Regions from separate parts of the Staphylococcus pseudoxylosus genome, predicted to be linked through region 1. Evidence: a T-box and tRNA genes for the amino acid it is inferred to sense, from the RefSeq annotation. Region 1 holds a T-box; the other holds one or more tRNA genes.
The links. A T-box is a leader RNA that pairs with one kind of tRNA and senses whether it is charged. The one in region 1 lies ahead of serS (serine--tRNA ligase), so its partner is inferred to be a tRNA-Ser.
Positions count from the first base shown of each region.

Region 2: it has a tRNA-Ser gene. The T-box ahead of serS (serine--tRNA ligase) is inferred to sense a tRNA for this amino acid. The anticodon was not compared.

Region 1 is NZ_CP085024.1:1,468-14,732, reverse strand. It holds gene LG295_RS00050 (AzlC family ABC transporter permease) at 1-572, opposite strand, end outside; gene serS (serine--tRNA ligase) at 901-2,184, opposite strand; T-box leader at 2,250-2,446, opposite strand; gene hutH (histidine ammonia-lyase) at 2,510-4,018, opposite strand; gene LG295_RS00035 (NAD(P)H-hydrate dehydratase) at 4,409-5,227, shown strand; gene gyrA (DNA gyrase subunit A) at 5,269-7,983, opposite strand; gene gyrB (DNA topoisomerase (ATP-hydrolyzing) subunit B) at 8,019-9,953, opposite strand; gene recF (DNA replication/repair protein RecF) at 9,966-11,081, opposite strand; gene yaaA (S4 domain-containing protein YaaA) at 11,078-11,311, opposite strand; gene dnaN (DNA polymerase III subunit beta) at 11,989-13,122, opposite strand.
Region 2 is NZ_CP085024.1:1,133,775-1,151,175, forward strand. It holds gene LG295_RS05320 (ABC transporter ATP-binding protein) at 1-188, shown strand, start outside; gene LG295_RS05325 (aromatic acid exporter family protein) at 268-1,362, opposite strand; gene LG295_RS05330 (glutamate-1-semialdehyde 2,1-aminomutase) at 1,427-2,716, opposite strand; gene bcp (thioredoxin-dependent thiol peroxidase) at 2,799-3,254, shown strand; gene LG295_RS05340 (phosphoglycerate dehydrogenase) at 3,261-4,211, shown strand; gene perR (peroxide-responsive transcriptional repressor PerR) at 4,306-4,758, shown strand; rRNA gene LG295_RS05350 (16S ribosomal RNA) at 5,635-7,187, shown strand; tRNA gene LG295_RS05355 (tRNA-Ile) at 7,291-7,367, shown strand; tRNA gene LG295_RS05360 (tRNA-Ala) at 7,388-7,463, shown strand; rRNA gene LG295_RS05365 (23S ribosomal RNA) at 7,653-10,575, shown strand; rRNA gene rrf (5S ribosomal RNA) at 10,655-10,769, shown strand; tRNA gene LG295_RS05375 (tRNA-Val) at 10,779-10,854, shown strand; tRNA gene LG295_RS05380 (tRNA-Thr) at 10,871-10,946, shown strand; tRNA gene LG295_RS05385 (tRNA-Lys) at 10,954-11,029, shown strand; tRNA gene LG295_RS05390 (tRNA-Leu) at 11,043-11,124, shown strand; tRNA gene LG295_RS05395 (tRNA-Gly) at 11,128-11,202, shown strand; tRNA gene LG295_RS05400 (tRNA-Leu) at 11,211-11,296, shown strand; tRNA gene LG295_RS05405 (tRNA-Arg) at 11,314-11,387, shown strand; tRNA gene LG295_RS05410 (tRNA-Pro) at 11,396-11,469, shown strand; tRNA gene LG295_RS05415 (tRNA-Ala) at 11,488-11,563, shown strand; tRNA gene LG295_RS05420 (tRNA-Met) at 11,591-11,664, shown strand; tRNA gene LG295_RS05425 (tRNA-Ile) at 11,692-11,765, shown strand; tRNA gene LG295_RS05430 (tRNA-Ser) at 11,775-11,867, shown strand; tRNA gene LG295_RS05435 (tRNA-Ser) at 11,912-12,004, shown strand; tRNA gene LG295_RS05440 (tRNA-Met) at 12,018-12,091, shown strand; tRNA gene LG295_RS05445 (tRNA-Asp) at 12,100-12,175, shown strand; tRNA gene LG295_RS05450 (tRNA-Phe) at 12,186-12,258, shown strand; tRNA gene LG295_RS05455 (tRNA-Thr) at 12,269-12,344, shown strand; tRNA gene LG295_RS05460 (tRNA-Tyr) at 12,351-12,434, shown strand; tRNA gene LG295_RS05465 (tRNA-Trp) at 12,452-12,525, shown strand; tRNA gene LG295_RS05470 (tRNA-His) at 12,528-12,600, shown strand; tRNA gene LG295_RS05475 (tRNA-Gln) at 12,612-12,683, shown strand; tRNA gene LG295_RS05480 (tRNA-Cys) at 12,693-12,763, shown strand; tRNA gene LG295_RS05485 (tRNA-Gly) at 12,774-12,848, shown strand; tRNA gene LG295_RS05490 (tRNA-Gly) at 12,864-12,938, shown strand; tRNA gene LG295_RS05495 (tRNA-Gly) at 13,044-13,118, shown strand; gene panD (aspartate 1-decarboxylase) at 13,308-13,694, shown strand; tRNA gene LG295_RS05505 (tRNA-Leu) at 13,974-14,056, shown strand; gene LG295_RS05510 (PTS transporter subunit IIC) at 14,303-15,370, shown strand; gene LG295_RS05515 (ABC transporter substrate-binding protein/permease) at 15,657-17,123, shown strand; gene LG295_RS05520 (amino acid ABC transporter ATP-binding protein) at 17,116-17,401, shown strand, end outside.

The DNA of each region.
Region 1 (13,265 bases):
TTTATCTTCGAGCGTCTAATCGACTCAAATTGTGAGACAGCTAAGAATATAAACATAGCGGTAATTGCAAAATCTAATCCTAGTGCTTCTGGTTGATGTATGTATTTACCAAAGACTGCACCAATCATACATGCAAATGTCCAAAAGACATATGCCGTTATATTTAATCCATGCAACCAACGATCATTTATCTTCTCACCTTTTAAATGTGGTGTAATAGCTACACCGAATGTTTCGTCTGTTACTAATGTAGAAAGACCAATCCTATTTAATAAACTATAGTTTTTATAACTTGGCGCAAGCGTCATGCTTAATAAAAACATTCTTGAATTCACAATGAATGTCGTCAATATAATTGCCGATATGGGCGTGCCAGAAATAACAAGTGCACAAATAATAAACTGTGCAGCGCCGGCATACACTAACAAACAAAGTAAAATAATTTCCAACATACTAAATCCCGATGCCACTGCAACAATTCCAAAAGACAGGCCAACACCAGCATAACCTAACAAAGTAGGAATACATGCTTTTACACCTTGTTTAAAAGTAACATGCGCCTCATTGTCCATTTTTCCACCCTCTCACCTCAAACGCTAAAAACAGTAAATCTATTCTAATATAATATCATAAAAATAATCAATAGTTTTAGAGGTAGGTTTGTGTGACGTAAGTCTAACGTTCGTCTTAAAAAGTTGTGAATAAAGCTATATAGATATTTCAGAATTTTGTGTTATTTATTAGACATCCCTTAAAAATTCCAGTTACTTCAATCAAATCAACTATTTTAATAGCGCATATTTTATGTATTTCTTACACCAACTTTTACACCTCCCCTACCCTCTCCTCTACATATAAAAAAGTGCGTAGCTAATACTTTAACTACGCACTTTAAATATTTTATTTAATAGGACGGATGACTGTTTTACCACCCATATATGGCACTAATGCTTCTGGTATTGTTACAGAACCATCTTCATTTTGATAATTTTCAACTATTGCAGCAAACGTACGTCCAACTGCTAATCCACTACCATTAAGTGTATGTGCTAATTCTGGTTTAGCATTTTTATCCCGTTTAAAACGAATATTTGAACGACGTGCTTGGAAATCAGTAATATTTGAACAAGAACTTATTTCTTTATATTCATTATAGCTTGGCAACCAAACTTCTAAATCATAAGTTTTACTTGAGCCAAAACCAATATCACCTGTACATAAAATAACACGACGGTATGGTAAGCCTAATTCTTCTAAAATTGCTTCTGCATGTTCAGTCATTTCATCTAAAGCCTGCCAAGAATCTTCTGGTTTTTCAAAACGAACCATTTCAACTTTATCGAATTGATGCAAACGAATAAGACCTCTAGTATCACGACCAGCTGAGCCCGCTTCACTACGATAGCATGCTGATTGAGCAGTGAATTTAGCTGGTAATTCATCCGGTCCGATAATTTCATTACGGTAATAATTTGTCAACGGTACCTCTGCAGTAGGTATAGTATATAATCCTTCTTTTTCAACTTTAAACAAGTCTTCTTCAAACTTAGGTAATTGTCCAGTACCATACATTGAATCAGCGTTAACTAATTGTGGTACCATCATTTCTGTATAACCATGTTGTGTTGTATGTTTCGTAATCATATAGTTCATTAATGCTCTTTCTAATTGTGCGCCCTCCCCTGTTAAGAAGACGAATCTAGCTCCAGATACTTTAGCTGCACGTTCAAAATTAACCATTTTTAATTCTTCTACTAAATCCCAATGTGCTTTTTCTTCAAAATCAAATGTTCTTGGTGTACCCCAACGTTTAACTTCTACGTTATCTTCATCTGTAGCACCTTCAGGCACATCATCCTGAATAATATTTGGAATGCGTGATAATTTATCGTTAAGATCCACATCAACTTGATTAAGCGTATCATCTAAAACTTTAATTTCATCACCAAGCTTACGCATTGCTGCGATTGCATCATCTGCATCTTCTTTATTACGTTTCTTCTGAGCAATTTCACCACTAACTTTATTACGCTCAGCTTTCATTTCTTCAGCTTTACTAATTAACTGACGACGCTGTTCATCTAATTCTAGTACTTCATCTACTACTGTATCTTCCATACCACGCTTAGCTACTTTTTCTTTAACGAAATCAGGGTCATTACGAAATAATTTAATATCTAACATAACTTCATCCATCCTTTCAATTTTTAAAATTTGAGATAAACACGCAAAAAAGACCACATCCCTCTACAAGGGACGTGGTCTACGTGTTGCCACCCTATTTAACAGTCTAAATTAGACTGCACTCTCACAAAAATAACGGTTAAATCCGATTGTTCTCTTAATAGTAGGTAGATTCACATTAACCTTGGCTACCTGTTCACACTCAACACAGGCTCTCTGAAACCAAAAAATTAATACTACTTATCCTACGAACAATGACTTATTAAGTTAAATTAAATATAGCAAATAACTTCATTTTTTTCAAGAGTGATAGTATTTATGTCAATTATATTTCATCCATATAAGCAACATCACGCAAATATTGTGATACTGCTTCAATATCTTTATGGAATTGTCTATCTTCTGTGATAGAAGGCACAATATGACGTAGTTCTTGATATTTTTCATACGTCTTAGGTGATAACTTATCAATATCTTTATATTCAACAGCTTGCAGAGCAATGATTGTTTCAATGGCCAATACACGACGTGCATTTTCAATCATTTGATAGCCATGTCTTGAAGCTATAGTTCCCATGGAAACATGATCTTCTTGGTTAGCGGAAGAAGGTATAGAATCAACACTTGCTGGGTGTGCGAGTGTTTTATTTTCTGAAACAAGACTTGCTGCTGCATACTGCATAATCATCGCACCACTTTGTAAGCCTGGTTGTGGACTTAAAAAGGCCGGTAACCCATTATTTAATTGAGGATTTACCAAGCGTTCTAGACGTCTCTCTGACACGTTCGCTAATTCACTGACACCTAATTTTAAAAAGTCTAAAGCAAACGCTATAGGTTGACCATGGAAATTCCCTCCTGAAATAACAAGTGTTTCATCACCTTCATCAAATATAAGTGGATTGTCATTTGCAGCATTCATTTCGAACTCTAATTTTTCCTTCACATAATTGAATACTTGGAAGCTAGCACCATGAATTTGAGGGATACAGCGCAAAGTATAAGCATCCTGTACACGTATTTCACCTTGGGTCGTCGTCAATTCTGAACCTTCCAACCAGTCTAACATTCTGGCCGCAACATCAATTTGTTCTTGGAAATTACGCACTTTATGTACCTTGTCATTATAGGCATCTGTAATACCATTTAAAGCTTGGTGTGTAAGGGAGGCAATCCACTCCGCTTGATAACCTAGAGCTTCCGCTTCTATATAATTTATAACCCCTTGAGCAGTCATTGCTTGTGTGCCATTAATCAACGCAAGCCCTTCTTTAGCTTGTAACTCTAAAACTTTGTGATTTAACTGATTTAAGACATACCGACTGTCTACTTCTTCACCTTTATAAAAGACATTACCTTCTCCTATTAATGCCAAAGCCAAATGTGATAGTGGCGCCAAATCTCCCGAAGCACCTAATGATCCTTGTTGCGGAATAACAGGTATAATTCTTTCATTGATGTAATACAGTAGTTGTTCTACTAAATCTACAGTTGCACCAGAGTGCCCTTTTAATAACGTATTCAATCTTAATACCATCATCACTAATGCAACTTCTTCTGAAAATGGTTTCCCCATACCACATGCATGTGAACGAATTAAATTGACTTGTAATTGGTTGTATTCTCCTTGGTCTATACGTACATCACTGAACAAACCAAAGCCAGTTGTAATCCCATAAATTGTTTCTTTATTCTCTATAATATCTTCAACTGTTTGGCGACTCTTTTTCACACGTTCAAATGCATCTTCCGTAACTTCTACCTTATCTTCTCTATTTAAAAACTGTTTAATATCATTAATCGTTAATGTTTCCCCATTAAGTTGTAATGTCATTTTCCCATCTCCTCGCTTAATATTTTTCTCTAATTATTTTGAGTATACGCTTACATTTTTTGTTGGACAATAGCTTAACCAATATCCGTAACATGGTATTAAATTACTGTTTTAATGGGATAAAGTTGTAATAAAAATAAGTTTATTGAAATTTATAATTTCTTAACGCTTTTAACTATTGACTAATAGGACAACCAGGTATAATATTTCTTATTGTATTTATAATTCCTATTACGAAAACAAAGGAAAAGTAACTGAAATACAAATCGTTCTGCAATTGTTATAATCGCTATTAAAAGCAGAACCTCTTTAAGGTGTTAGTCGGTTCATTTTCTTTATTAAAATACAGAAATTTACACACATTCAGTAATTTAAGAAGGGGGTTTCAATATGGAAACTTTATCATCAGTGAGCATTCCAAAACGTAAAGATGAAACACATAAAGGTGATTATGGTAGAATTCTTTTAATTGGTGGTAATGCGAACTTAGGTGGTGCAATCATGCTTGCAGCAAGAGCATGTGTATACAGTGGTAGTGGTTTAATAACAGTAGCAACTCATCCCACAAACCATGCTGCTTTGCATTCACGTTGTCCTGAGGCAATGGTAATCGATATAAATGATACAAAAATGTTAACAAAAATGATTGAAAACACAGATTGTATCTTAATCGGTCCTGGATTAGGTTGTGATTTTAAAGGTAATAATGCAATTACTTTCCTACTTCAAAATATACAACCTCATCAAACTTTGATAGTAGATGGTGATGCTATTACGATTTTCAGTAAATTGAAACCTGAGATTCCAACTTGTAAAGTCATATTCACACCGCACCAAAAAGAGTGGGAACGTTTAAGTGGTATCCCGATAGATGAACAAACTTATGAACGTAACCGTGAAGCGGTAGACCGTATTGGTGCAACAATTATACTGAAGATGCACGGTACAGAACTTTACTTTAAAGATAAAGATTACAAACTACCTATTGGTACACCAGCGATGGCTACTGGAGGCATGGGTGATACTTTATCTGGTATGATAACTAGCTTCGTTGGACAATTTAATGATATCGAAGAAGCTGTTACAAGTGCGACATATACACACAGTTTTATTGGCGAACAATTAGCTGAAAAAATGTATGTCGTTCCGCCTTCTAGACTAATCAGTGAGATTCCAATCGCTATGAAATCATTAGAAAATGAAAAATAAAAAAAGACCTACCTCATATGAGGTAGGTCTTTTTATTAGCGTTATTCTTCTTCGTTGTCTTCATCAGTTCCATGATCCGCGTTGTCTATATCTTCATTAACACGATCCATGAAGTCTTGTCTTACTTCTTGTCGTTCATCATTGTTTGACGCATTTTCCTCGTCTTCAACTTCTGTGTGAATCGCATTTCCTGGCGCATCATCTTCTACAATGTTTTCACTATTTTGAGAACCTTGTAAATCAGTTTGTGATGCATTGTCATTATCTACATCAGAGGCTTTAGCTTCAGTTGATTCATCAACTTCTTTAATTTCATCTTCATCATTTACTTTAGCTACTGTTGATACAATTTGGTTTTCACCTAATTTAATCAATCTTACACCTTGGGCAGCACGACCATTTTGCGAGATATCTTCTACATCAATACGAATAATGACACCTGAGTTTGTTACAACCATCAGGTCTTCTTTTCCAGTTACTGAAGTAATACATACAATGTTACCGTTACGCTCAGTAATTGTAGCTGTTTTTATACCTTTACCGCCACGGTTTGATAATCTATAATCACCAACTGGGGTACGTTTACCGTATCCATTTTCAGTAACGACTAGAATCTCTTCGTCGCTCTCAGCATTAGTGACATCTAAACCGACAACTTTATCATCTTCTCTAAGTGTAATACCTTTAACTCCTGCTGCTGTACGACCGAGCGGACGCAATGTAGTTTCGTTAAAGCGTATTAGTGATGCATGAGATGTACCAATCAGAATGTCTTGTTCTCCATCAGTGAGACGAACAGCAATCAGTTCATCATCATTTTTGAAGCTAATCGCAATCTTACCGTTTTTATTGATATGAGAGAAGTTACTCAATGCAGAACGCTTCACTCTACCTTTGAGTGTTGCAAATACTAAGTAATCATCTTCACTTTCTAAGTCTTTAACGGCAATCATAGTACTGATTGATTCGTCATTATCTAGTTCAATCGCGTTGACTACTGGGATACCTTTAGACTGACGTGATAGTTCAGGCACTTCATAACCTTTAAGTTTGTACACGCGTCCTTTATTAGTAAAGAACAATACGTTGTCGTGCGTACTTAACGTTACAAGTTGACTAACAAAGTCTTCCTCAAGTGTATTCATACCTTGTACGCCACGCCCACCACGGTGTTGTGCTCTATATGTAGAAACTGGTAAACGTTTAATATAGTTATTGTGACTTAATGTAATCACGATTTGTTCTTCAGGTATTAAATCTTCATCTTCGATATCATCTAATCCGCCAAGTTGAATTTCAGATCTGCGTTCATCACCATAACGTTCACGTATATCGATTAATTCGTTGCGGACGATTTGTAATAATTTTTCTTCATCAGCAAGAATCTCTTTTAATTCCTCGATATATGCTATTAATTCATTATATTCAGATTCAATCTTGTCTCGCTCTAAACCTGTCAAACGTCTTAAACGCATATCTAAGATAGCTTGAGCTTGACGTTCAGATAATTTAAATTGTGCTTGTAAGCTAGCCATCGCTACTTTATCAGTTTCTGATTCACGGATCACTCGAATAATTTCATCGATATGGTCTAATGCAATTCTTAGTCCTTCTAAAATATGTGCGCGATCTAATGCTTTCTTCAAGTTGTATTCTGTACGTCTACGTACCACTACTTTTTGATGCTCTAAATATGCTTCTAAAGCTTCTTTCAGTGAAATTAATTTAGGTCTACCGTTAACTAAAGCAATCATATTTACACCAAATGATGTTTGTAATGGCGTTTGTTTATATAAATTATTTAGTACAACACTTGCGTTTGCATCTTTACGAATGTCAATAACAACACGTACACCTGTACGTAAACTTGTTTCGTCACGTAAATCGGTGATACCTTCAATCTTTTTATCACGTGCTAATTCAGCAATTTTTTCAATCATACGGGCTTTATTTACTTGATATGGGACTTCTGTAACGACGATGCGTTGACGTCCGCCACCACGTTCTTCAATTTCAGCACGAGAACGCATTTGAATAGATCCACGACCTGTTTCAAAGGCGCGACGAATACCACTCTTTCCAAGTATAATTCCCGCCGTTGGGAAGTCAGGACCTTGAACATCTTCCATCAATTCCGCAATAGTGATATCAGGGTTATAACTTAAACTCAATACGCCATTAATAACTTCTGTTAAATTATGTGGTGGAATATTTGTAGCCATACCTACTGCAATCCCTGAAGCACCATTAACTAGTAAGTTTGGGAACCTTGATGGTAAGACTGCCGGTTCTCTCTCATTACCATCGTAGTTATCTATAAAATCTATCGTATCTTTGTTTATATCTCTAAGCATTTCTAATGTGATCTTAGACATACGTGCTTCAGTATAACGCATCGCCGCTGCGCCATCGCCATCCATTGAACCAAAGTTGCCTTGTCCATCAATTAAAGGATATCGATAGCTGAAGTCTTGTGCCATTCTTACCATTGCTTCATAAATAGATGAGTCACCATGTGGGTGATATTTACCCATTACGTCCCCAACAATACGGGCAGACTTCTTGTATGACTTATCTGGTGTCATACCTTGTTCATGCAAACCATACAATATACGTCGATGTACTGGTTTCAAACCATCTCTAACATCTGGTAAAGCACGTGATACAATAACGCTCATCGCATAATCTAAAAATGATTCGCGCATCTCACTCGTTATATTTCGTTCATTAATTCTTGATTCAGGTAATTCAGCCATCAAGATATCCTCCTTCAAAAATTCAGTTCATTGTATTAGAAATCTAGGTTGGCATAGACTGCGTTATCTTCAATAAACTGTCTACGATTCTCAACAACGTCTCCCATAAGCATTTCAAAAACTTGATCTGCCTCTATCGCATCATCTAATGATACTTGTAACATAGCTCTATTTTCTGGGTTCATTGTTGTTTCCCACAATTGATCTGCGTTCATTTCACCAAGACCTTTATAACGTGCAATTGACCATTTCGGTGTAGGATCTAACTCAGCTTTAAGTTTTTCCAACTCACGTTCATTAAACACGTAATACTTTTGTTTACCTTGTGTCAATTTGAATAAAGGCGGTTGAGCAATATATACATAGCCTGCTTCTATTAACGGTCTCATAAAGCGATAGAAGAACGTTAATAACAACGTTCTGATGTGCGCACCATCGACGTCAGCATCAGTCATTAATACAATTTTGTGGTAACGCGCTTTACTCAAATCAAATTCTCCACCAATACCTGTACCGAATGCTGTAATCATAGAACGGATTTCATTATTATTTAATATTCTATCTAAGCGAGCTTTTTCAACGTTTAATATCTTACCACGCAATGGTAAAATTGCTTGTGTTTCTGAGTCTCTACCTGATTTTGTAGACCCACCGGCAGAGTCACCCTCTACGATAAAGATTTCACTTCTGGAAGGATCTTTACTAGAACAGTCTGCAAGTTTACCAGGTAAACTCGAAATTTCTAAAGCAGATTTACGACGTGTTACTTCGCGTGCTTTTTTCGCAGCAAGACGTGCGTGAGAAGCCATAATACCCTTTTCAACAACAATGCGTCCTACTTGCGGATGCTCTAATAAGAAGCGCTCGAACAACTCAGAGAATAATTTATCAACAACTTGACGTACCTCAGAGTTACCTAGTTTTGTTTTTGTTTGCCCTTCAAATTGTGGGTCGCCATGTTTGATTGAGACAATCGCTGTTAAACCTTCACGTGTATCTTCACCTGAAAGTCTCTCTTTATCATCTTTGATAATTTTACTACTTATACCATAACTATTTAATACACGAGAAAGTGCTCGTTTAAAGCCTTCTTCATGTGTACCACCTTCATAAGTGTGTATGTTATTCGCATAAGTCAATAAGTTAGTTGCAAAGCCTTTGTTATATTGTAATGCAATTTCAACCTCAATATCATCTTTTGTTTGATGGACATATATAGGCTCTTCATGTAATGGTTCTTTGTTTTCATTTAACATCTCAACGTAAGACTTAATACCACCTTCGTAGTGATAAGTGTCTTCTCTGACTTCTTCACCACGTTCATCTCTTAAAGTAATTGAAATACCTTTATTTAAGAAAGCAAGTTCCCTTGTACGTTGTTGTAATGTCTCATAGTGATATTCAGTCGTCTCTGTAAAAATCTCAGGGTCCGCTTTAAAACGAATCACTGTACCAGTATTATCATCTTCTGTTTCATCAACTACTTTCAAGTCGAATTGAGGAACACCCTTTTTATAAGCTTGATGATAAACTTGACGATCTTTATATACATAAACTTCCAAGTCTTCAGATAAGGCGTTAACTACAGAAGAACCTACACCATGTAGACCACCAGAAACTTTGTATCCGCCGCCGCCGAATTTACCACCGGCATGAAGTACTGTTAAAATAACTTCAACTGCTGGACGTCCCATTTTTTCTTGTATACCTACTGGAATACCACGTCCATTATCTGTTACTTTAATCCAATTATCTTTTTCAATAACAACTTCGATTTGGTTAGCATACCCTGCAAGTGCTTCATCAATACTATTATCGACAATTTCCCATACAAGATGGTGTAAACCTTTTTCTGAAGTTGATCCTATATACATACCAGGTCTTTTACGTACCGCTTCTAGACCTTCTAATACTTGTATCTGTCCAGCACCATAATCTTCCGTGTTGTTCACATCTGACAATGCTTCCACCTTCACTTTCTGTTACTTTATAATTTCGCCTTGGTTAATGCGATAAAGTTTAGCGTTTTTCATAATTTCATGTTCTATACCATCTACGGATGTCGTCGTTACAAAAGTCTGCACTTTATGTTGAATAGTGCTCAATAAATGAGATTGACGCGAATCATCTAATTCACTTAATACATCATCTAGCAATAATATTGGATACTCACCGACTTCAATATTCATCAACTCAATTTCTGCGAGTTTTATTGATAGTGCCGTTGTTCGCTGTTGACCTTGCGAACCATATGTCTGAGCGTCCATACCATTTACATTAAAACCTAAATCATCTCTGTGAGGACCATATAAACATACGCCTCTATCTTTCTCACGTTCCATATTGTCATTAAGTAAAGTTAAGACTTCCTCTAAGCGTTCCGTCTCACTTTGTTCTCCATCTGCCAATTTAATGCTTGGCAAGTACTCTAGTGACAATGTTTCACGTTCATTGGTAATACCAGAATGGATAGGTTTAGCTAGTGATTCAAGTTCTTTAATAAAATGTTCACGTCTTTGTGTAATTTTGAACGCATACTCTGCAAATTGTTGATTTAAGACTTCTAGCATTGTACTGTCCGTCTTTTGACCATATTGCAGTTGCTTCAAATAGTTATTTTTTTGTTTTAAAATTCTCTGATATTGCGATAAATCATTTAAATATACCGCAGATATTTGACCAAGTTCCATGTCTATAAATCTGCGTCTAACTTGTGGCGATCCTTTGACAATGTTTAAATCTTCAGGCGCAAACAATACGACATTTAAATGACCTATATATTGTGTCAGTCTACTTTGCTCTAAGTGATTGATTTTAACTTGTTTGCCTTTTTTGGTAATATACATCGTTAAAGGCATGTCGCCATATCTATAGCTAAGTTCACCTTCTATTTTAGCATAATCGCTATTGAAACGTATCAATTCTTTGTCATTAGATGTTCGATGACTTTTTGCTAATGCTAAGGTATATATGGATTCAAGTAAGTTTGTCTTCCCTTGAGCATTTTCACCAATCAAAATATTTACGTCAGGATGACAATTTAAACTGATTGACTCGTAATTTCGATAATGTTCTAGCTGGAGTTTCTTTAATTTCATTCTTCACCTTGATGTAAAATCAAAAATGAACCGACTTCTGGTATAACAATGCTATCTCGATGATTTAATTTTTTACCACGACGTGTTTCACGCTCGTCATTAATCATGACGTCAAAATCTTGTAAGAACCATTTTGCTTGTCCGCCAGATTCGATAATACCTTCTGTCTTTAGAAATTGTCCTAAAGTAATGTCCCCATCAACGATTACTTCTTCAACCAAATCAATCACTCCATTTCTTTTAAGCTCACTTATATATTATACCTTTTTTTACGAAAAATTTCATGTAAAATACAGTGAGTAAGCGATTTCTTTCAACTTATTTTAACTATTTTTTTATATTTAGTTTCAAAGTTGTTTATAACAGCTCTTTACTAGTAATATTATATCAAAAATTAATGATTAATAATCCATTTCCTTAAAATTAATATCAATCTATGTACAAATCATTATTTAAAAATAAATTAAAAGTGTTGCTATAAAATTCATGATTTTTATGCGCTCAACTAAAATTTGCATTTTAAGCTATTTTTTAGCGTATTTTTTTGAATTACGATGTTTCGGTCCACTACTGTCTATTTTTCACTTATATTGGCCTTCTATATGCTTCTAATCATTAAAATTTATTTTATATTCTCTTAATCTACTCACTTTTCTAGCATTAGCCCTTTCTTATATACACGTTTTAATGTGTCACATTACTTTTATTCTGCTAAATTTCCATAAAAAAAGGAACGGACAGAAACCAATATACAAATTGGTTTCATAGTCTCGCTCCTGCAAAGTTAACCAGTCAGTTAATAAAATAGTTTCAATATGGCTTAGTTAACTGTTTCATGCTATGCATATAAAATTATATGCTGCTTAATTTAGTTGCAATGGCTCACTTATCCACACCTAATACTAACTTAGTATGTTCTAATTGGTAAAATAAGTTGTGTAACTGAGTCATCATCTTTTGGTTTTAAAATAAATGGTTTCATAGTTCCGAAAAATTCTATTTCCACTTCATCGTTATCAATAGCTTTAAGTGCATCCATCATATATTTTGAGTTGAAAGAAATTTTTAAATTGCCCCCATCTACATTACTTGCTTTAACTTCTTCATTCACAGTACCAATTTCTGGAGATGTTGAAGATAATTCTACTAATTCATTACCTGTGCTTAATTTTATTACATTATTTCCGCCTTCACGTGCTAATAATGATGCACGATCAATTGCGTGATAGAATTCACCGTTATCAATGCCTAACTTAATTTCGTAATTTTCTGGGAATAAACGAGACGTATCAGGATAATGACCTTCTAATAAACGTGAAATAAAGTTTACGTTACCCACTTTGAAAAGTACTTGGTTAGATGCAAAGAAAATGTCGATATCATCTTCGTTGTCAGACATAATTTTATTTAATTCAGATAATGCCTTACCTGGAATGATGACATTTTTATTTTCAGAATCGTCTTCTAAAGCTACTTTTCTTACAGCCAAGCGGTGTGAATCTGTAGCTGTGCATATTAATTCATTATCTTGTATAAGCCAGTTAACACCAGTTAGTACTGGGCGTGTTTCTGAGGTGGACACTGCAAAATTCGTTTGTGCTATCACGTTTTTAAGTACCTTGACTGACAATTGAATTGCATCATCACGAGAAACTTGTGGTAATAACGGATATTGATCAGGATCTAAACCACTTAAATTAAATTCAGAATGACCAGATGTTATTAATGTTTGGAATTGTTCGTTGGTAGATAATTTAACTTCTTTACCTGGTAATTTTTTAATAATATCTACAAAGAAACGACCAGGAAGTACCACTGAGCCAGTTTCTGCAATTTCAATAATCGTTTCACCATCAACTTGTTTAGGGATAGTGATTTCTATTGATATTTCTGAATCAGATCCAGTAAGTATTACTTCGTTGTTTTTAACTTCAATTTTTATACCAGTTAAGATTGGTAATGTTGTTCTTGGTGAGATGGCTTTTAACGTGTCATTTAATTGATTAATAAAATAATCTCTTCTAATTGTGAATTCCATCATATTAAACTCCTTCCAGTCGTTTATATATTAAATTATATAGGTTTTAAAACAGTAGTAATAGTAGTAGGGCTTGTGGATTAGGGGATAACTCAAATTTAAGTGATAGTATCGTCCTTTAAAGGGTGTGGATAACTTGTGCACAC
Region 2 (17,401 bases), 1.1 Mb from region 1:
AGGATGCATTAAATATTTTAAGTGAAAATCGTACGACATTGATAGTCGCACACAGACTTTCAACTATTACGCATGCTGATAAAATTGTGGTAGTTGAAAACGGAGAGATTGTTGAAACAGGTACACATGATGCATTACTAGCTAAAAAAGGTGCTTATGAACATCTATATAGTATACAAAATCTGTAAAATAGTACGTTTCTGCTGATTTAAACAAATGATATAAAAAAGTCCGAGGATGTTGTAATTACACAACCTCGGGCTTTTTTTATAAGTCGAAATCTTCATCTAAAATATCAATTTCATTATCGTTATTATGATAAGAGAAGAAACTGATGCGTAGTCTGTCTAAGTGTTCTAGTGTATAGCGATATTCTTCTATAGCAGATATAATTTGCATAATATTGGCATAGGAATATACCGTTTGATATGGATTTTTAATTATTTCTTTTTGGAAAGCATCCATAAGTTCTTTTTTCTGTGGATTTTCTATTTGACTATCAAATTGACTGACATCATATTTAGCTTTTTTAGATAGACTTATAAATATTTGTTCATGATATGCAATTAGTGTATCGAGTTCTAATTTAATTTGTAGTAATAATTCATGATTTAAATTGTGTAAATCGTTTTGATAGCGATTCATTTTTTTAAGTACCTCATATGCATGACGAGTACTGCGAACGACTTCTTTAAAAAGTATCTTTTTACGATTTTGCGCATATACTTGTTTTTTAGTAAATGGTCGTTCTTCTTCATAATAACTAAATGTCTGTTCAAGTCTCTTAATGCGATCGCTTATTACACCTCTATCTTCTTTGATATGGTGATATTCTGATGTGTCATTCAATACGAGTTTAAACCATACAAAAATATCAGAACATATATTCAATGAGTTGTAATAAATTTTCGATTCAAATTTTGGTGGTAAGAATAATAGATTAACTGTTGAAGAACTAATTACACCAATCATAACTAGTACAAATCTATAAAATGCAGAAACATAAAAATCTCCTGAGTGCTGTCCCATAATAATTAACGCTGTAACACTCGCTAATGTAGCAACATGTGCTAAATTGAAACGGAAAAGTATAGCTATTAAAAGTATGACAGTAACACCCATAATTATGACGTTATCTCCAAATACCGTAACCATTGCTACAGCAAGTAATGCACCAACGACATTACCAAGCGCTTGGTCAGAAACAGTTTTTATAGATCGAAAAACGCTTGGTTGCATAGCAACGACTGCACTGACCCCAGCGATTGCTTTTAAACCAGCTTCATCAGGTAATAGAGAAGCGATAAACAAAGCAAGTATAATGGCTATACCTGTCTTGAGAATACGGGCTCCTAATTTCAAATGTACCGCTCCTTAATAAATGTATTTATACTTGTTATACAATGATTGGAGCTAAAATTCAAGTTTATTTCATTTGACTAAAGGCGTAATCGGCTGCTTTTAATGTTGCATCTATTTCTTCTTCAGTATGTTCTGTTGTTAAGAACCAAGCTTCGAATTTAGAAGGCGCTAGGTTTATACCTTGGTTAAGCATCAATTTAAAGAATTTAGCGAAAGCCTCTCCGTCTGAATTTTCGGCCTGATCATAGTGAGTTACAGTTTCTTCTGTAAAATAGAGTGTAAGTGCACCATATACTCTATTGACTGTCGCAGTGATTTGATGTTTTTCTATTAATGAAAGCAGTCCGTCTTCTAAACGTTTACCTAAGCTATCTAATTTTTCATAAACACCATCTTGTTCTAGTACTTCTAATAATGCAATACCAGCTTTCATAGATAAAGGATTTCCAGCCATTGTGCCAGCTTGATATGCAGGTCCTAATGGGGCAACTTGTTCCATAATGTCTTGTTTACCACCGTATCCACCAATTGGTAGGCCACCTCCGACAATTTTGCCAAAAGCAGTTAAATCAGGATAAATATTATACAAGTCTTGAGCTCCACCAAAATGGAATCTAAATGCAGTTATTACTTCATCATATATTACTAAACTACCATTGTTATGTGATATTTCATTAACTTGTTCTAAGAAGTTAGGTTGTGGTTTCACCATACCAAAATTTCCAACAATCGGTTCAACTAGAACTGCAGCAATTTCGTCGCCCCAATAATCTATAGCTTCCTTGTAAGCATCAATATCGTTGTAAGGCACAGTAATGACTTCTTGAGCGACACTTAAAGGTACACCGGCAGAATCAGGAGAGCCTAATTGTGATGGACCGCTACCAGCAGCTACTAATACTAAATCTGAATGTCCGTGATATTGCCCGGCAAACTTGATAATTTTAGTTCGATTCGTATAAGCACGTGCGACACGTATAGTAGTCATTACAGCTTCGGTACCAGAGTTAACAAACCTAATTTTCTCTAATGAAGGGATTGCTCCACGTAATTTCTTGGCAAATTCAATTTCTAATTCAGTAGGTGTGCCATATAACACGCCTAATGCAGCTTGTTCTTGAATTGCTTTAGTAATATGTGGGTGTGCATGACCAGTGATAATCGGACCATATGCCTGTAAGTAATCAATATATTTGTTTCCATCTACATCGTAAAGATATGCGCCTTGTCCAGAACGCATCATTACTGGTGCACCACCGCCAACTGCTTTATATGAACGTGAAGGTGAATTAACACCACCTAAAATATATTCATCGGATAATTTCTGAAGATTTTCACTTTCAGTAAATTTCATAGTTATCAACCTCTTTTTATTTAATATTTACGACTATTATCGTATCATAAAATAAAGAATAAAAAGAAATAGGGTGAATGAAATGCTAAAAAAAGGAAGTCAGTTTCCAAAATTCGAATTAGAAAATCAGAATGGTGAGTTAATATCAAATGAAAGTATTAAAGGTAAAAAGGCTGTGCTTTATTTTTACCCGAGGGATAATACACCGACATGTACAACGGAAGCTTGTGATTTTAGAGATAACCTTGAAATGTTTAATGAATTAAATGTAAATGTTTATGGAATTAGTGGAGATAGTAAAAAGAAACACCAAAATTTTAGCAATAAGTTAGAGTTGAATTTTGATTTATTGGTAGACGAAGATTATAAACTTTCTGAAGAAGTTGGCGTATACCAATTAAAGAAATCTTTTGGTAAAGAGTCTATGGGTATTGTAAGAACTACTTTTGTTTTAGATGAAAATGGAAGTGTTATAGATGTAATTAATAAAGTTAAAGTGAAAACTCAAATAGAAGAATTAAAAGATATATTGGGGTGATTTAAAATGAAAGCTGTAAGTTTAATGAGGATGGATGATCTAGAAACTGATTTAATTGAACGCTTTCCTAATGTCGACTTTGTATTTACAACGGGTGTTTCTAGTATTAATAATGAAGATAAACAAACTTTAGATATATTGTTTGGTTACGATAGTGATTTAGACGCTGAATTTTTAAGCGATTGTCCAAATTTAAAATGGATAGCCTGGTACTCTACAGGAGTCAATAATCTTCCGCTAAAATTTATTGACGAAAATAATATAAAACTTACAAATGGTAAAGGTGTACATGCAAAACAGATGTCAGAGTTTATCTTTGCATATATCTTAGATGATTATAAAAAAATGAGAACTTCCTATTTAAACCAAATTAAAAAGCATTATGATTCAAAAATGAGTGGTAAAAGATTAAGTGGCCAACGTTTATTGTTTCTAGGTACAGGCAGTATTGCACAAAATACCGCTAAAATAGCTAATACTATGAATATGGAAGTACTTGGAATAAATACAAATGCGCATAGTGTTGAAGACTTTAGTAAAACATATGCTATTAAAGATTTAAAGGAAGTTATATCTGAAGCGGATATAATTGTTAACACACTTCCCGAAACAAACGAAACAATACATCTACTTAGAAAAAGTCATTTTGAATTGATGAAAAACGAAGCATTATTTATTAATGTAGGTAGAGGAACTATTGTGAAAGAAGAGGTTTTAGTTGAAGTATTAAATGAAAAATTGATTAGACATGCATATTTAGATGTATTTGAAAATGAACCATTAACTTCAGAAAACCCACTATATGAATTAGAGAATGTTACGATTACAGCTCATATTACTGGTAATGGCTCAGAAAACAATGCAGAAGTAACAGAGATTTTTATTGAAAACCTAACATCCATTCTCAATAATAATAAACTAATTGAGAATTTGGTTGATCCAAAGAGCGGATATTAACGAGTTTAGACTTAGAATATTGACATTTCCCCAATTTAACAGTTATATTAATATTAAGTAATAATAATTCTTAAATAGAAAGATGGTGAGGGAAATGAGTGCAGAGATGGAAACAGTTGAACATCAACTAGAAGATTCAATTGCATCTTTAAGAAATAATGGCGTGAGAATAACTCCACAAAGACAAGCGATTCTCAAATTCTTAATTGCTTCAGAGTCACATCCTACAGCCGATGAAATTTATCAAGCACTTTCACCTGATTTTCCAAATATAAGTGTTGCTACTATATATAATAATTTACGTGTCTTCAAAGAAATAGGGATAGTTAAAGAATTACCGTATGGAGATTCATCAAGTCGCTTTGATTTCAGTACACACAATCATTACCATGTTATTTGTGAAGATTGTGGTAAAATCGTAGACTTTCATTATCCACAACTAGATGAGGTAGAACAATTAGCTCAACACGTAACAGATTTTAATGTAACGCATCATCGTATGGAAATTTATGGTTTATGCAAAGATTGCCAAGATAAAAAAGAATAATCGCAACCATAGTTGAAGTAATGATTAATTTAATAGTTATGAAGGAACTAAATTGAAAGTAAGAAAACATATTATGAAATTAATTTCCTTTTATGCACTGACAAAACTAGTTATGATTGAAATGAGTATTTAGCATTTTTAAGCTTAAGATGGGTATATAATTGATTATCAATTAAAAAAACTGTTTAATAAGTTCAACTTGTATTAATTAGTTATTGTCTTGCACAAAGGTGGAAACCGAGATATCTGATATCTTGGTTTCTTTTTTTATTTTCAATTCTTTCTATAGTAGAAACAGATATGATCAAAAATATAAGAACATTTAAAATATAGGGGATAGATGGTATATAAAAAACACATTTACTTACCAGCGAAAAATGAGAAATTACAATAAAAATAGTAAATAGTTATACGATGTTATTACACCATTTTAAAAATCTGTACATCTATTTACTAAATAGTGAATATAAAGGTAAAATTCAACTAAAAAGATTCGTAATAATTATTGACGATATGGAATAATCTTGATACTATATAAAAGTCGTCAAAACAAGACGCACTGCAACATCGATTGAAACAAAATGAATTTTAAAAAGTGTAAAATTAACGCTTGTGAATATCATTTGTAAGTTATATAATAGTAAATGTTGAGTTGAGAAAAACGAAACAAACTTAATGAAAAAGTTAAAATTTTATCATTGACTTAACAAAAACTTAATGATAAAATAATTTCTTGTAACACATTGATGAACATTGAAAACTGAATTGCAATATGTCAACGTTAATTCCGAACGCAACATTAAATTGTTGGTTCAAAACAAGTGTTAGAGATAACACAAATTAGTATTTTATGAGCTAATCAAACATCATAATTCATTTATGGAGAGTTTGATCCTGGCTCAGGATGAACGCTGGCGGCGTGCCTAATACATGCAAGTCGAGCGAACAGATAAGGAGCTTGCTCCTTTGACGTTAGCGGCGGACGGGTGAGTAACACGTGGGTAACCTACCTATAAGACTGGGATAACTTCGGGAAACCGGAGCTAATACCGGATAACATTTGGAACCGCATGGTTCTAAAGTGAAAGATGGTTTTGCTATCACTTATAGATGGACCCGCGCCGTATTAGCTAGTTGGTAAGGTAACGGCTTACCAAGGCGACGATACGTAGCCGACCTGAGAGGGTGATCGGCCACACTGGAACTGAGACACGGTCCAGACTCCTACGGGAGGCAGCAGTAGGGAATCTTCCGCAATGGGCGAAAGCCTGACGGAGCAACGCCGCGTGAGTGATGAAGGGTTTCGGCTCGTAAAACTCTGTTATTAGGGAAGAACAAATGTGTAAGTAACTGTGCACGTCTTGACGGTACCTAATCAGAAAGCCACGGCTAACTACGTGCCAGCAGCCGCGGTAATACGTAGGTGGCAAGCGTTATCCGGAATTATTGGGCGTAAAGCGCGCGTAGGCGGTTTCTTAAGTCTGATGTGAAAGCCCACGGCTCAACCGTGGAGGGTCATTGGAAACTGGGAAACTTGAGTGCAGAAGAGGAAAGTGGAATTCCATGTGTAGCGGTGAAATGCGCAGAGATATGGAGGAACACCAGTGGCGAAGGCGACTTTCTGGTCTGTAACTGACGCTGATGTGCGAAAGCGTGGGGATCAAACAGGATTAGATACCCTGGTAGTCCACGCCGTAAACGATGAGTGCTAAGTGTTAGGGGGTTTCCGCCCCTTAGTGCTGCAGCTAACGCATTAAGCACTCCGCCTGGGGAGTACGACCGCAAGGTTGAAACTCAAAGGAATTGACGGGGACCCGCACAAGCGGTGGAGCATGTGGTTTAATTCGAAGCAACGCGAAGAACCTTACCAAATCTTGACATCCTTTGAAAACTCTAGAGATAGAGCTTTCCCCTTCGGGGGACAAAGTGACAGGTGGTGCATGGTTGTCGTCAGCTCGTGTCGTGAGATGTTGGGTTAAGTCCCGCAACGAGCGCAACCCTTAAGCTTAGTTGCCATCATTAAGTTGGGCACTCTAGGTTGACTGCCGGTGACAAACCGGAGGAAGGTGGGGATGACGTCAAATCATCATGCCCCTTATGATTTGGGCTACACACGTGCTACAATGGACAATACAAAGGGCAGCTAAACCGCGAGGTCATGCAAATCCCATAAAGTTGTTCTCAGTTCGGATTGTAGTCTGCAACTCGACTACATGAAGCTGGAATCGCTAGTAATCGTAGATCAGCATGCTACGGTGAATACGTTCCCGGGTCTTGTACACACCGCCCGTCACACCACGAGAGTTTGTAACACCCGAAGCCGGTGGAGTAACCATTTATGGAGCTAGCCGTCGAAGGTGGGACAAATGATTGGGGTGAAGTCGTAACAAGGTAGCCGTATCGGAAGGTGCGGCTGGATCACCTCCTTTCTAAGGATATATTCGGAAACATCTTCTTACGAAGATGAAATAGGAATAACATTGACATATTGTATTCAGTTTTGAATGCTCATTAGAGTATTCATATCGGAATGGGCCTATAGCTCAGCTGGTTAGAGCGCACGCCTGATAAGCGTGAGGTCGGTGGTTCGAGTCCACTTAGGCCCACCATTAGATTTGAATATTTTTATGGGGGCTTAGCTCAGATGGGAGAGCGCCTGCTTTGCACGCAGGAGGTCAGCGGTTCGATCCCGCTAGTCTCCACCATAAAATTTGTACATTGAAAACTAGATAAGTAAGTAAAATTTATGATTTTACCAAGCAAAACCGAGTGAATTAGAGTTTTTAACAAGCTTTGAATTCAAAAAGAAATAATCGCTAGTGTTCGAAAGAACACTCACAGATTAATAACATTTTGGGTTTTCAACCGACTTGTTCGTGTTGAAAGTCAAAAAAGATTAAGTTATTAAGGGCGCACGGTGGATGCCTTGGCACTAGAAGCCGATGAAGGACGTTACTAACGACGATATGCTTTGGGGAGCTGTAAGTAAGCTTTGATCCAGAGATTTCCGAATGGGGAAACCCAGCATGAGTTATGTCATGTTATCGATATGTGAATACATAGCATATCTGAAGGTAGACGCGGAGAACTGAAACATCTTAGTACCCGCAGGAAGAGAAAGAAAAATCGATTCCCTGAGTAGCGGCGAGCGAAACGGGAAGAGCCCAAACCAACGAGCTTGCTTGTTGGGGTTGTAGGACACTCTATACGGAGTTACAAAAGAATAAACTAGACGAATCATCTGGAAAGATGAATCAAAGAAGGTAATAATCCTGTAGTCGAAAGTTTGTTCACTCTTGAGTGGATCCTGAGTACGACGGAACACGAGAAATTCCGTCGGAATCCGGGAGGACCATCTCCCAAGGCTAAATACTCTCTAGTGACCGATAGTGAACCAGTACCGTGAGGGAAAGGTGAAAAGTACCCCGGAAGGGGAGTGAAATAGAACTTGAAACCGTGTGCTTACAAGTAGTCAGAGCCCGTTAATGGGTGATGGCGTGCCTTTTGTAGAATGAACCGGCGAGTTACGATTTGATGCAAGGTTAAGCAGTGAATGTGGAGCCGTAGCGAAAGCGAGTCTGAATAGGGCGTTGAGTATTTGGTCGTAGACCCGAAACCAGGTGATCTACCCATGACCAGGTTGAAGTTCAGGTAACACTGAATGGAGGACCGAACCGACTTACGTTGAAAAGTGAGCGGATGAGTTGTGGGTAGCGGAGAAATTCCAATCGAACCTGGAGATAGCTGGTTCTCTCCGAAATAGCTTTAGGGCTAGCCTCAAGTGATGATTATTGGAGGTAGAGCACTGTTTGGACGAGGGGCCCTTATCGGGTTACCGAATTCAGACAAACTCCGAATGCCAATCAATTTAACTTGGGAGTTAGAACGCGGGTGATAAGGTCCGTGTTCGAAAGGGAAACAGCCCAGACCACCAGCTAAGGTCCCAAAATATATGTTAAGTGGAAAAGGATGTGGCGTTGCCCAGACAACTAGGATGTTGGCTTAGAAGCAGCCATCATTTAAAGAGTGCGTAATAGCTCACTAGTCGAGTGACACTGCGCCGAAAATGTACCGGGGCTAAACATATTACCGAAGCTGTGGATTGTCCGTAAGGACAATGGTAGGAGAGCGTTCTAAGGGCGTTGAAGCATGATCGCAAGGACATGTGGAGCGCTTAGAAGTGAGAATGCCGGTGTGAGTAGCGAAAGACGGGTGAGAATCCCGTCCACCGATTGACTAAGGTTTCCAGAGGAAGGCTCGTCCGCTCTGGGTTAGTCGGGTCCTAAGCTGAGGCCGATAGGCGTAGGCGATGGATAACAGGTTGATATTCCTGTACCACCATTATTCGTTTTAAGCGATGGGGGGACGCAGTAGGATAGGCGAAGCGTACTATTGGATTGTACGTCCAAGCAGTAAGACTGAGTGTTAGGCAAATCCGGCACTCTTAAGGTCAAGCTGTGATGGGGAGAGGAAATTGTTTCCTCGAGTCGTTGATTTCACACTGCCGAGAAAAGCCTCTAGCTAGAATTGTGGTGCCCGTACCGCAAACCGACACAGGTAGTCAAGATGAGAATTCTAAGGTGAGCGAGCGAACTCTCGTTAAGGAACTCGGCAAAATGACCCCGTAACTTCGGGAGAAGGGGTGCTCTTTAGGGTTAACGCCCAGGAGAGCCGCAGTGAATAGGCCCAAGCGACTGTTTATCAAAAACACAGGTCTCTGCTAAACCGTAAGGTGATGTATAGGGGCTGACGCCTGCCCGGTGCTGGAAGGTTAAGAGGAGTGGTTAGCTTCTGCGAAGCTACGAATCGAAGCCCCAGTAAACGGCGGCCGTAACTATAACGGTCCTAAGGTAGCGAAATTCCTTGTCGGGTAAGTTCCGACCCGCACGAAAGGCGTAACGATTTGGGCACTGTCTCAACGAGAGACTCGGTGAAATCATAGTACCTGTGAAGATGCAGGTTACCCGCGACAGGACGGAAAGACCCCGTGGAGCTTTACTGTAGTCTGATATTGAAATTCGGCACAGCTTGTACAGGATAGGTAGGAGCCTGAGATGCGTGAGCGCTAGCTTACGTGGAGGCGTTGGTGGGATACTACCCTCGCTGTGTTGGATTTCTAACCCGCACCATTTATCATGGTGGGAGACAGTGTCAGATGGGCAGTTTGACTGGGGCGGTCGCCTCCTAAAGAGTAACGGAGGCGCTCAAAGGTTTCCTCAGAATGGTTGGAAATCATTCATAGAGTGTAAAGGCATAAGGAAGCTTGACTGCGAGACTTACAAGTCGAGCAGGGTCGAAAGACGGACTTAGTGATCCGGTGGTTCCGCATGGAAGGGCCATCGCTCAACGGATAAAAGCTACCCCGGGGATAACAGGCTTATCTCCCCCAAGAGTTCACATCGACGGGGAGGTTTGGCACCTCGATGTCGGCTCATCGCATCCTGGGGCTGTAGTCGGTCCCAAGGGTTGGGCTGTTCGCCCATTAAAGCGGTACGCGAGCTGGGTTCAGAACGTCGTGAGACAGTTCGGTCCCTATCCGTCGTGGGCGTAGGAAATTTGAGAGGAGCTGTCCTTAGTACGAGAGGACCGGGATGGACATACCTCTGGTGTACCAGTTGTCGTGCCAACGGCATCGCTGGGTAGCTATGTATGGACGGGATAAGTGCTGAAAGCATCTAAGCATGAAGCCCCCCTCAAGATGAGATTTCCCAACTTCGGTTATAAGATCCCTCAAAGATGATGAGGTTAATAGGTTCGAGGTGGAAGCATAGCGATATGTGGAGCTGACGAATACTAATCGATCGAAGACTTAATCAAATTTTAAATGTTTTGTTTTGGTTAAATCATATTTTACTTACTATCTAGTTTTGAATGTATAATTTCATACATTTCATTGTCTGGTGACAATGGCAAAGAGGTCACACCTGTTCCCATGCCGAACACAGAAGTTAAGCTCTTTAGCGCCGATGGTAGTCGGACTTACGTTCCGCAAGAGTAGGACGTTGCCAGGCAACTTATATGGAGGATTAGCTCAGCTGGGAGAGCATCTGCCTTACAAGCAGAGGGTCGGCGGTTCGAACCCGTCATCCTCCACCATTTATTAATTTTAATAGCCGGCCTAGCTCAACTGGTAGAGCAACTGACTTGTAATCAGTAGGTTGGGGGTTCAAGTCCTCTGGCCGGCACCATTTTAAAGAGCCATTAGCTCAGTTGGTAGAGCATCTGACTTTTAATCAGAGGGTCAGTGGTTCGAGCCCACTATGGCTCACCATTATTTTAATATCGCGGGTGTGGCGGAATTGGCAGACGCACTAGACTTAGGATCTAGCGCCTTACGGCGTGGGGGTTCGACTCCCTTCACCCGCATATGCAGAAGTAGTTCAGCGGTAGAATACGACCTTGCCAAGGTCGGGGTCGCGGGTTCGAATCCCGTCTTCTGCTCCATTATTTTTGCCGGGGTGGCGGAACTGGCAGACGCACAGGACTTAAAATCCTGCGGTGAGAGATCACCGTACCGGTTCGATTCCGGTCCTCGGCATAATCCTATAAAATTATGCGCCCATAGCTCAACTGGATAGAGTACTTGACTACGAATCAAGAGGTTATAGGTTCGACCCCTATTGGGCGCATTAATTTACGGGAAGTAGCTCAGCTTGGTAGAGCACTTGGTTTGGGACCAAGGGGTCGCAGGTTCGAATCCTGTCTTCCCGATAAACCTAAAATATATATGGGGGCTTAGCTCAGATGGGAGAGCGCCTGCTTTGCACGCAGGAGGTCAGCGGTTCGATCCCGCTAGTCTCCACCATATTTAATAATACAACCTAAATACAACGGCGGTGTAGCTCAGCTGGCTAGAGCGCACGGTTCATACCCGTGAGGTCGGGGGTTCGATTCCCTCCACCGCCACTAATTATTAGTTGTAAATTATATTTAGGACCTTTAGCTCAGTTGGTCAGAGCTAACGGCTCATAACCGTTCGGTCGCAGGTTCGAATCCTGCAAGGTCCATATAATTTTGGAGGAATACCCAAGTCCGGCTGAAGGGATCGGTCTTGAAAACCGACAGGGGCTTAACGGCCCGCGGGGGTTCGAATCCCTCTTCCTCCGCCATTTTTATCATAATTGAATATAAATTATTTTTAGCTAATATTTGTGGAGGAATACCCAAGTCCGGCTGAAGGGATCGGTCTTGAAAACCGACAGGAGCTTAACGGCTCGCGGGGGTTCGAATCCCTCTTCCTCCGCCATTAATATTATTATCGCGGGATGGAGCAGTTCGGTAGCTCGTCGGGCTCATAACCCGAAGGTCGGTGGTTCAAATCCGCCTCCCGCAATTTTTAAAGGTCCCGTAGTGTAGCGGTTAACACGCCTGCCTGTCACGCAGGAGATCGTGGGTTCGAATCCCATCGGGACCGCCATTTTAATTATGGTTCAGTAGCTCAGTTGGTAGAGCAATGGATTGAAGCTCCATGTGTCGGCAGTTCGACTCTGTCCTGAACCATTTTATGCAAGCCGGCCTAGCTCAACTGGTAGAGCAACTGACTTGTAATCAGTAGGTTGGGGGTTCAAGTCCTCTGGCCGGCACCATTCTTAGGAGGGGTAGCGAAGTGGCTAAACGCGGCGGACTGTAAATCCGCTCCTTCGGGTTCGGCAGTTCGAATCTGCCCCCCTCCACCATATATTTTTAATTTAATAGGGGCATATTTCAACGGTAGAATAGAGGTCTCCAAAACCTTTGATGTGGGTTCGATTCCTACTGCCCCTGCCATGGCGGTTGTGGCGAAGTGGTTAACGCATCGGATTGTGGTTCCGACACTCGTGGGTTCGATTCCCATCATCCGCCCTTTATATTAATGGGCTATAGCCAAGCGGTAAGGCAATGGACTTTGACTCCATCACGCGCTGGTTCGAATCCAGCTAGCCCAGTTTTTTATTGGCGGCATAGCCAAGTGGTAAGGCAGAGGTCTGCAAAACCTTTATCACCGGTTCAAATCCGGTTGCCGCCTTCATCAAAATGCGGGAGTAGTTCAACTTTCAGAATACGTTCCTTCCCAGAATGTGGTATAGGTGTAAGTCCTATCTTCCGCTCCATAATTTAATAATTAAGCGGGAGTAGTTCAACTCTCAGAACACATTCCTTCCCGGAATGAGGTATAGGTGTAAGTCCTATCTTCCGCTCCATAATTTAATAATTAAGCGGGGGTATTTCAACTTTTAGAATACGTTCCTTCCCGGAACGTGGTATAGGTGTAAGTCCTATCCTCCGCTCCATAATTTAATAATTAAGCGGGAGTAGTTCAACTCTCAGAACACATTCCTTCCCGGAATGAGGTATAGGTGTAAGTCCTATCTTCCGCTCCATTTATTCTTCCTTATGGGAAGTTTTTTTTATATCTTCTTTTATCTTAACGTGTATCCTTATTTTAAAATCCAATATTTGTAGCAATATCTATATAATATGGTAATATGAATAATCATAATAGTGTTTTGTACTATTGATTTAAATAACATACATTATTATAAATACTTTGTGGTAGGAGATTGTATATAATGATTAGAACAATGATGAATGGAAAAATTCATAGAGCGAGAGTTACAGAATCAAATTTAAACTATGTAGGTAGTATTACTATAGATAAAGATTTATTAGAAGCAGTTGATATATTACCTAATGAAAAGGTTGCTATTGTAAATAATAATAATGGGGCAAGGTTTGAAACATATGTGATTGAAGGTGAACGAGGTAGTGGTAAGATTTGTTTGAATGGTGCAGCCTCTAGATTAGTTGAAGTAGATGATGTGGTAATCATTATGACTTATGTTCAGCTGAAGGAAGAGGAGCTTTCTACACATACTCCAAAAGTTGCTGTCTTGAATGAATATAATCAAATTATACAAATGATTCATGAAGTTGAGAGTGAAGTTATAACTGATTAGCATTAATATTTTACTTTAAGCTTTTTATGGATTTAATTTTCACTTGATTTTTAGGATTTATATAAGTAATTATACTTAAAACTTTGAAGTTGAACAGTGACAAAAATTACAATTTACAATTTTATAAATTGTACCTAAACCTAGCAATTACAGCTTTATTTAATAAATCTATTGACGACAAATGTAGTTAGTAATATAATATATTTATGCCATTTAGAAGTTGTATATTATTTACAGATATAAATGATAAATAATAAATAGTCTCGAATGAGCTATTGAGCCGGCGTGGCGGAATTGGCAGACGCGCGGGACTCAAAATCCCGTTCCTTTTTGGAGTGTCGGTTCGATCCCGACCGCCGGTACTAATAAAATAACTAACTTTTTAGAAACATCATTTAATGATGTTTCTTTTTTTTTTACTTTCTTTAAGATTGATATACAAGTAATTTTACTTATTTATTTTAAAGTTAATTATATGCCGTTTTTTCATTTATATAGAAATTTATTGTGTAAATCTCTAAATTTAAAGAGCTTTTAAAATTAATATTGTAGTTTAATACAATGTGTAATATTATTAGTCTAATGTTATATTTGGAGGACGTAATTTGATGGTTAAGTATAAAAGTTCAGAATCAAATGGAAAACAATTTTTTAGTAATATCTTACAAGCTGTTGGTGCAGGAGTAGTAATTGCTTTATTGCCTAATGCATTATTAGGAGAGTTATTAAAGTTTTTTAAAGATGGTAATCAATTACTAGAATCAATATATCAACTTGTAGTATTAATTCAGTCATTTATGGCATTTATCATTGGCGTTTTGGCAGCACATCAATTTAAGTTTAATGGTGCAGGTGCTGCAATGGTTGGTGTCTCTGCTATGTTAGGTAGTGGCGCCGTGAAAATTACAGCTGGAGGATTTGTGTTAAATGGTATCGGTGATATTATAAACACTATTCTTGTCGTTATTGTTGCATGTTTTTTATATTTATTATTACGCGATAAACTAGGCTCATTAGAAATGATTATTTTACCAGTGTTAATACCTGTAATAAGTGGTGTTATTGGATTATATACGTTAAGTTACGTATCAAACGTTACTAAAGGTTTAGGGCATGTTGTTAGTTCGTTTACAGAACTTAATCCAATGTTAATGTCGATATTTATTTGTATTACTTATTCATTATTAATGGTAACGCCAATATCTGTTGTAGCTATTGCAACTGCCATAGGTTTATCAGGATTAGGAAGTGGTGCTGCAAATATGGGTATAGTTGCTGCATGTGTAACATTTTTATTTGGTTCAATTAGAGTTAATAGCGCTGGCGTGAATTTAGTTCTAATAATCGGTGCTGCAAAAATGATGATACCGGTTTATTTTAAACATCTAATTATTGCAGTTCCATTAACTATAAACGGTATAATTGGTGGCTTGATTGCTTATTTCGTAGGTATACATGGCACACCAATGTCTGCAGGATTTGGATATACAGGCCTTGTAGGACCTATAAACGCTTTTAATCGTATGGATGGAGATCCGACGACCAACATTATTCTACTTGTTTTTGGTTACTTTATCATACCTTTTGTATCAGCATTTTTTGTACATGAATTATGTAAAAAATTCATTGGTAAATATTCTGATGAAATTTACAGATTCGAAATTCCGAGACAATAGGTGCATCAAACGTTACAAACTAAAACAATCAATTTAAATTTTGCATATACCTATACCAAAATAAAGGAAAGTATATGTTATATCACTTTTTGAGGTGCTTAATAGGGCGGTTTAGCAAATCATTACTAAAATTTTGATTTCTATCCGCTTTTTTTATACATATTTTTTGCATAATAATTTATTTTTATTAAAGAAAGTGCGATATAACAATAATTTTAAAATTTGCTATTGAATAATATTACGATATTGTGTATAATAATTGATATTATAGAGAGGGGATACGAAAATGAAACACATATTAAAAAGCTTTATGGCATTTATAATTATTTTTAGTGCCATAATAAGTTATATTAACCCTACAGCTCATGCACAGGCGCAAGATAATCAATGGGAAAAAATAAAAGAGCGTGGTGAGTTAAGAGTCGGTTTGTCCGCGGATTATGCACCTTATGAATTCGAACATAATGTTAATGGCAAAACCGAATACGCGGGAATAGATATTGAATTAGCTAAAAAAGTGGCAAAGGACAATGATTTAAAATTAAAAATTATAAATATGCAATTTGATAGTTTACTGGGAGCTATTAAAACTGGGAAAGTAGATTTAATTATTTCTGGTATGACACCTACACCAGAACGTAAAAAGGAAGTAGACTTTTCTGATCCTTATATGACGGTTCAACAAAAAATGATTATAAAAAAATCCGATGCTGATAACTTAAAAACTATTGATGATTTTGCTAATAAAAAAATAGGTGTTCAAAAGCAGACGCAACAGGAAAAAATTGCCCAGTCAGATATTGAAAATGCTCAAATTCAATCACTGACTAGAGTTCCAGAAGTAATCATGTCATTAAAGAGTGGCAAAGTAAGTGGTATGGTCATTGAAGGCCCAGTTGCAGAAGCCTATTTAAAACAAAATAAAGATTTAACTTTTGCTGATGGAGTAAAATTTAATGAAGGAACTAAAAGTACAGCAATTGCAGCGCCCAAAAACGCCCCTAAATTAATGGAAAAATTAAATTCTAGTATTAAAGAGGTTAAGGATAAAAACTTAATTGCAGATTATAAAGATTCAGCTGCAGAAGCAATGAAAAAAGATGATGGTAACTTCTTTAGCAAGTATGGTAACTTTTTCTTAAAAGGTATTCAAAACACTATTTTAATTTCAATTGTGGGCGTATTATTAGGAACTGTTTTTGGAGCTATTATAGCACTAATAAAACTCAGTAAGATAAAAGTACTTAGATGGATAGCTTCAGCTTATATTGAATTTCTAAGAGGTACTCCATTGTTAGTACAAGTGTTTTTAGTTTATTTTGGTACCACAGCGATGCTTGGTTTAGATATTTCAGCTTTAATTTGCGGTATGATTGCGCTTGTAATTAACTGTTCTGCATATATTGCCGAAATAATTAGAGCAGGAATTAACGCAGTAGATAAAGGACAAACGGAAGCTGCACGTAGTTTAGGGCTTACTTACGGCCAAACTATGAAAACAGTTATATTACCTCAAGCAATTAAAAAGATATTACCAGCCTTAGGTAACGAATTTGTAACTGTAATTAAAGAATCATCAATCGTTTCTGTAATAGGTGTAAGTGAAATCATGTTTAATGCCCAAGTCGTTCAAGGTGCTTCATTTGATCCATTCACACCATTGTTAGTGGCAGCAGTATTATACTTTATACTTACATTCACACTATCTAGAGTGATGTATTTCTTTGAAGGGAGAATGAAAGTTAGTGATTAATATTAAAAATTTATATAAAACTTTTGATAAAAATGAAGTTTTAAAAGGTATTGATATGACAGTGAATCAGGGAGAAGTTGTAGCTATCATTGGACCTTCAGGTAGTGGGAAAAGTACATTGTTGCGTTGTATGAATTTATTAGAAACACCTACAAGTGGTGAGGTTATATTTAAAGACCATAGCTTAACAAGTAAAAATACAGAGTTAGAAAAATTACGTCAACAAATGGGGATGGTATTTCAAAACTTCAACTTATTCCCACATAAAAAAGTAATAG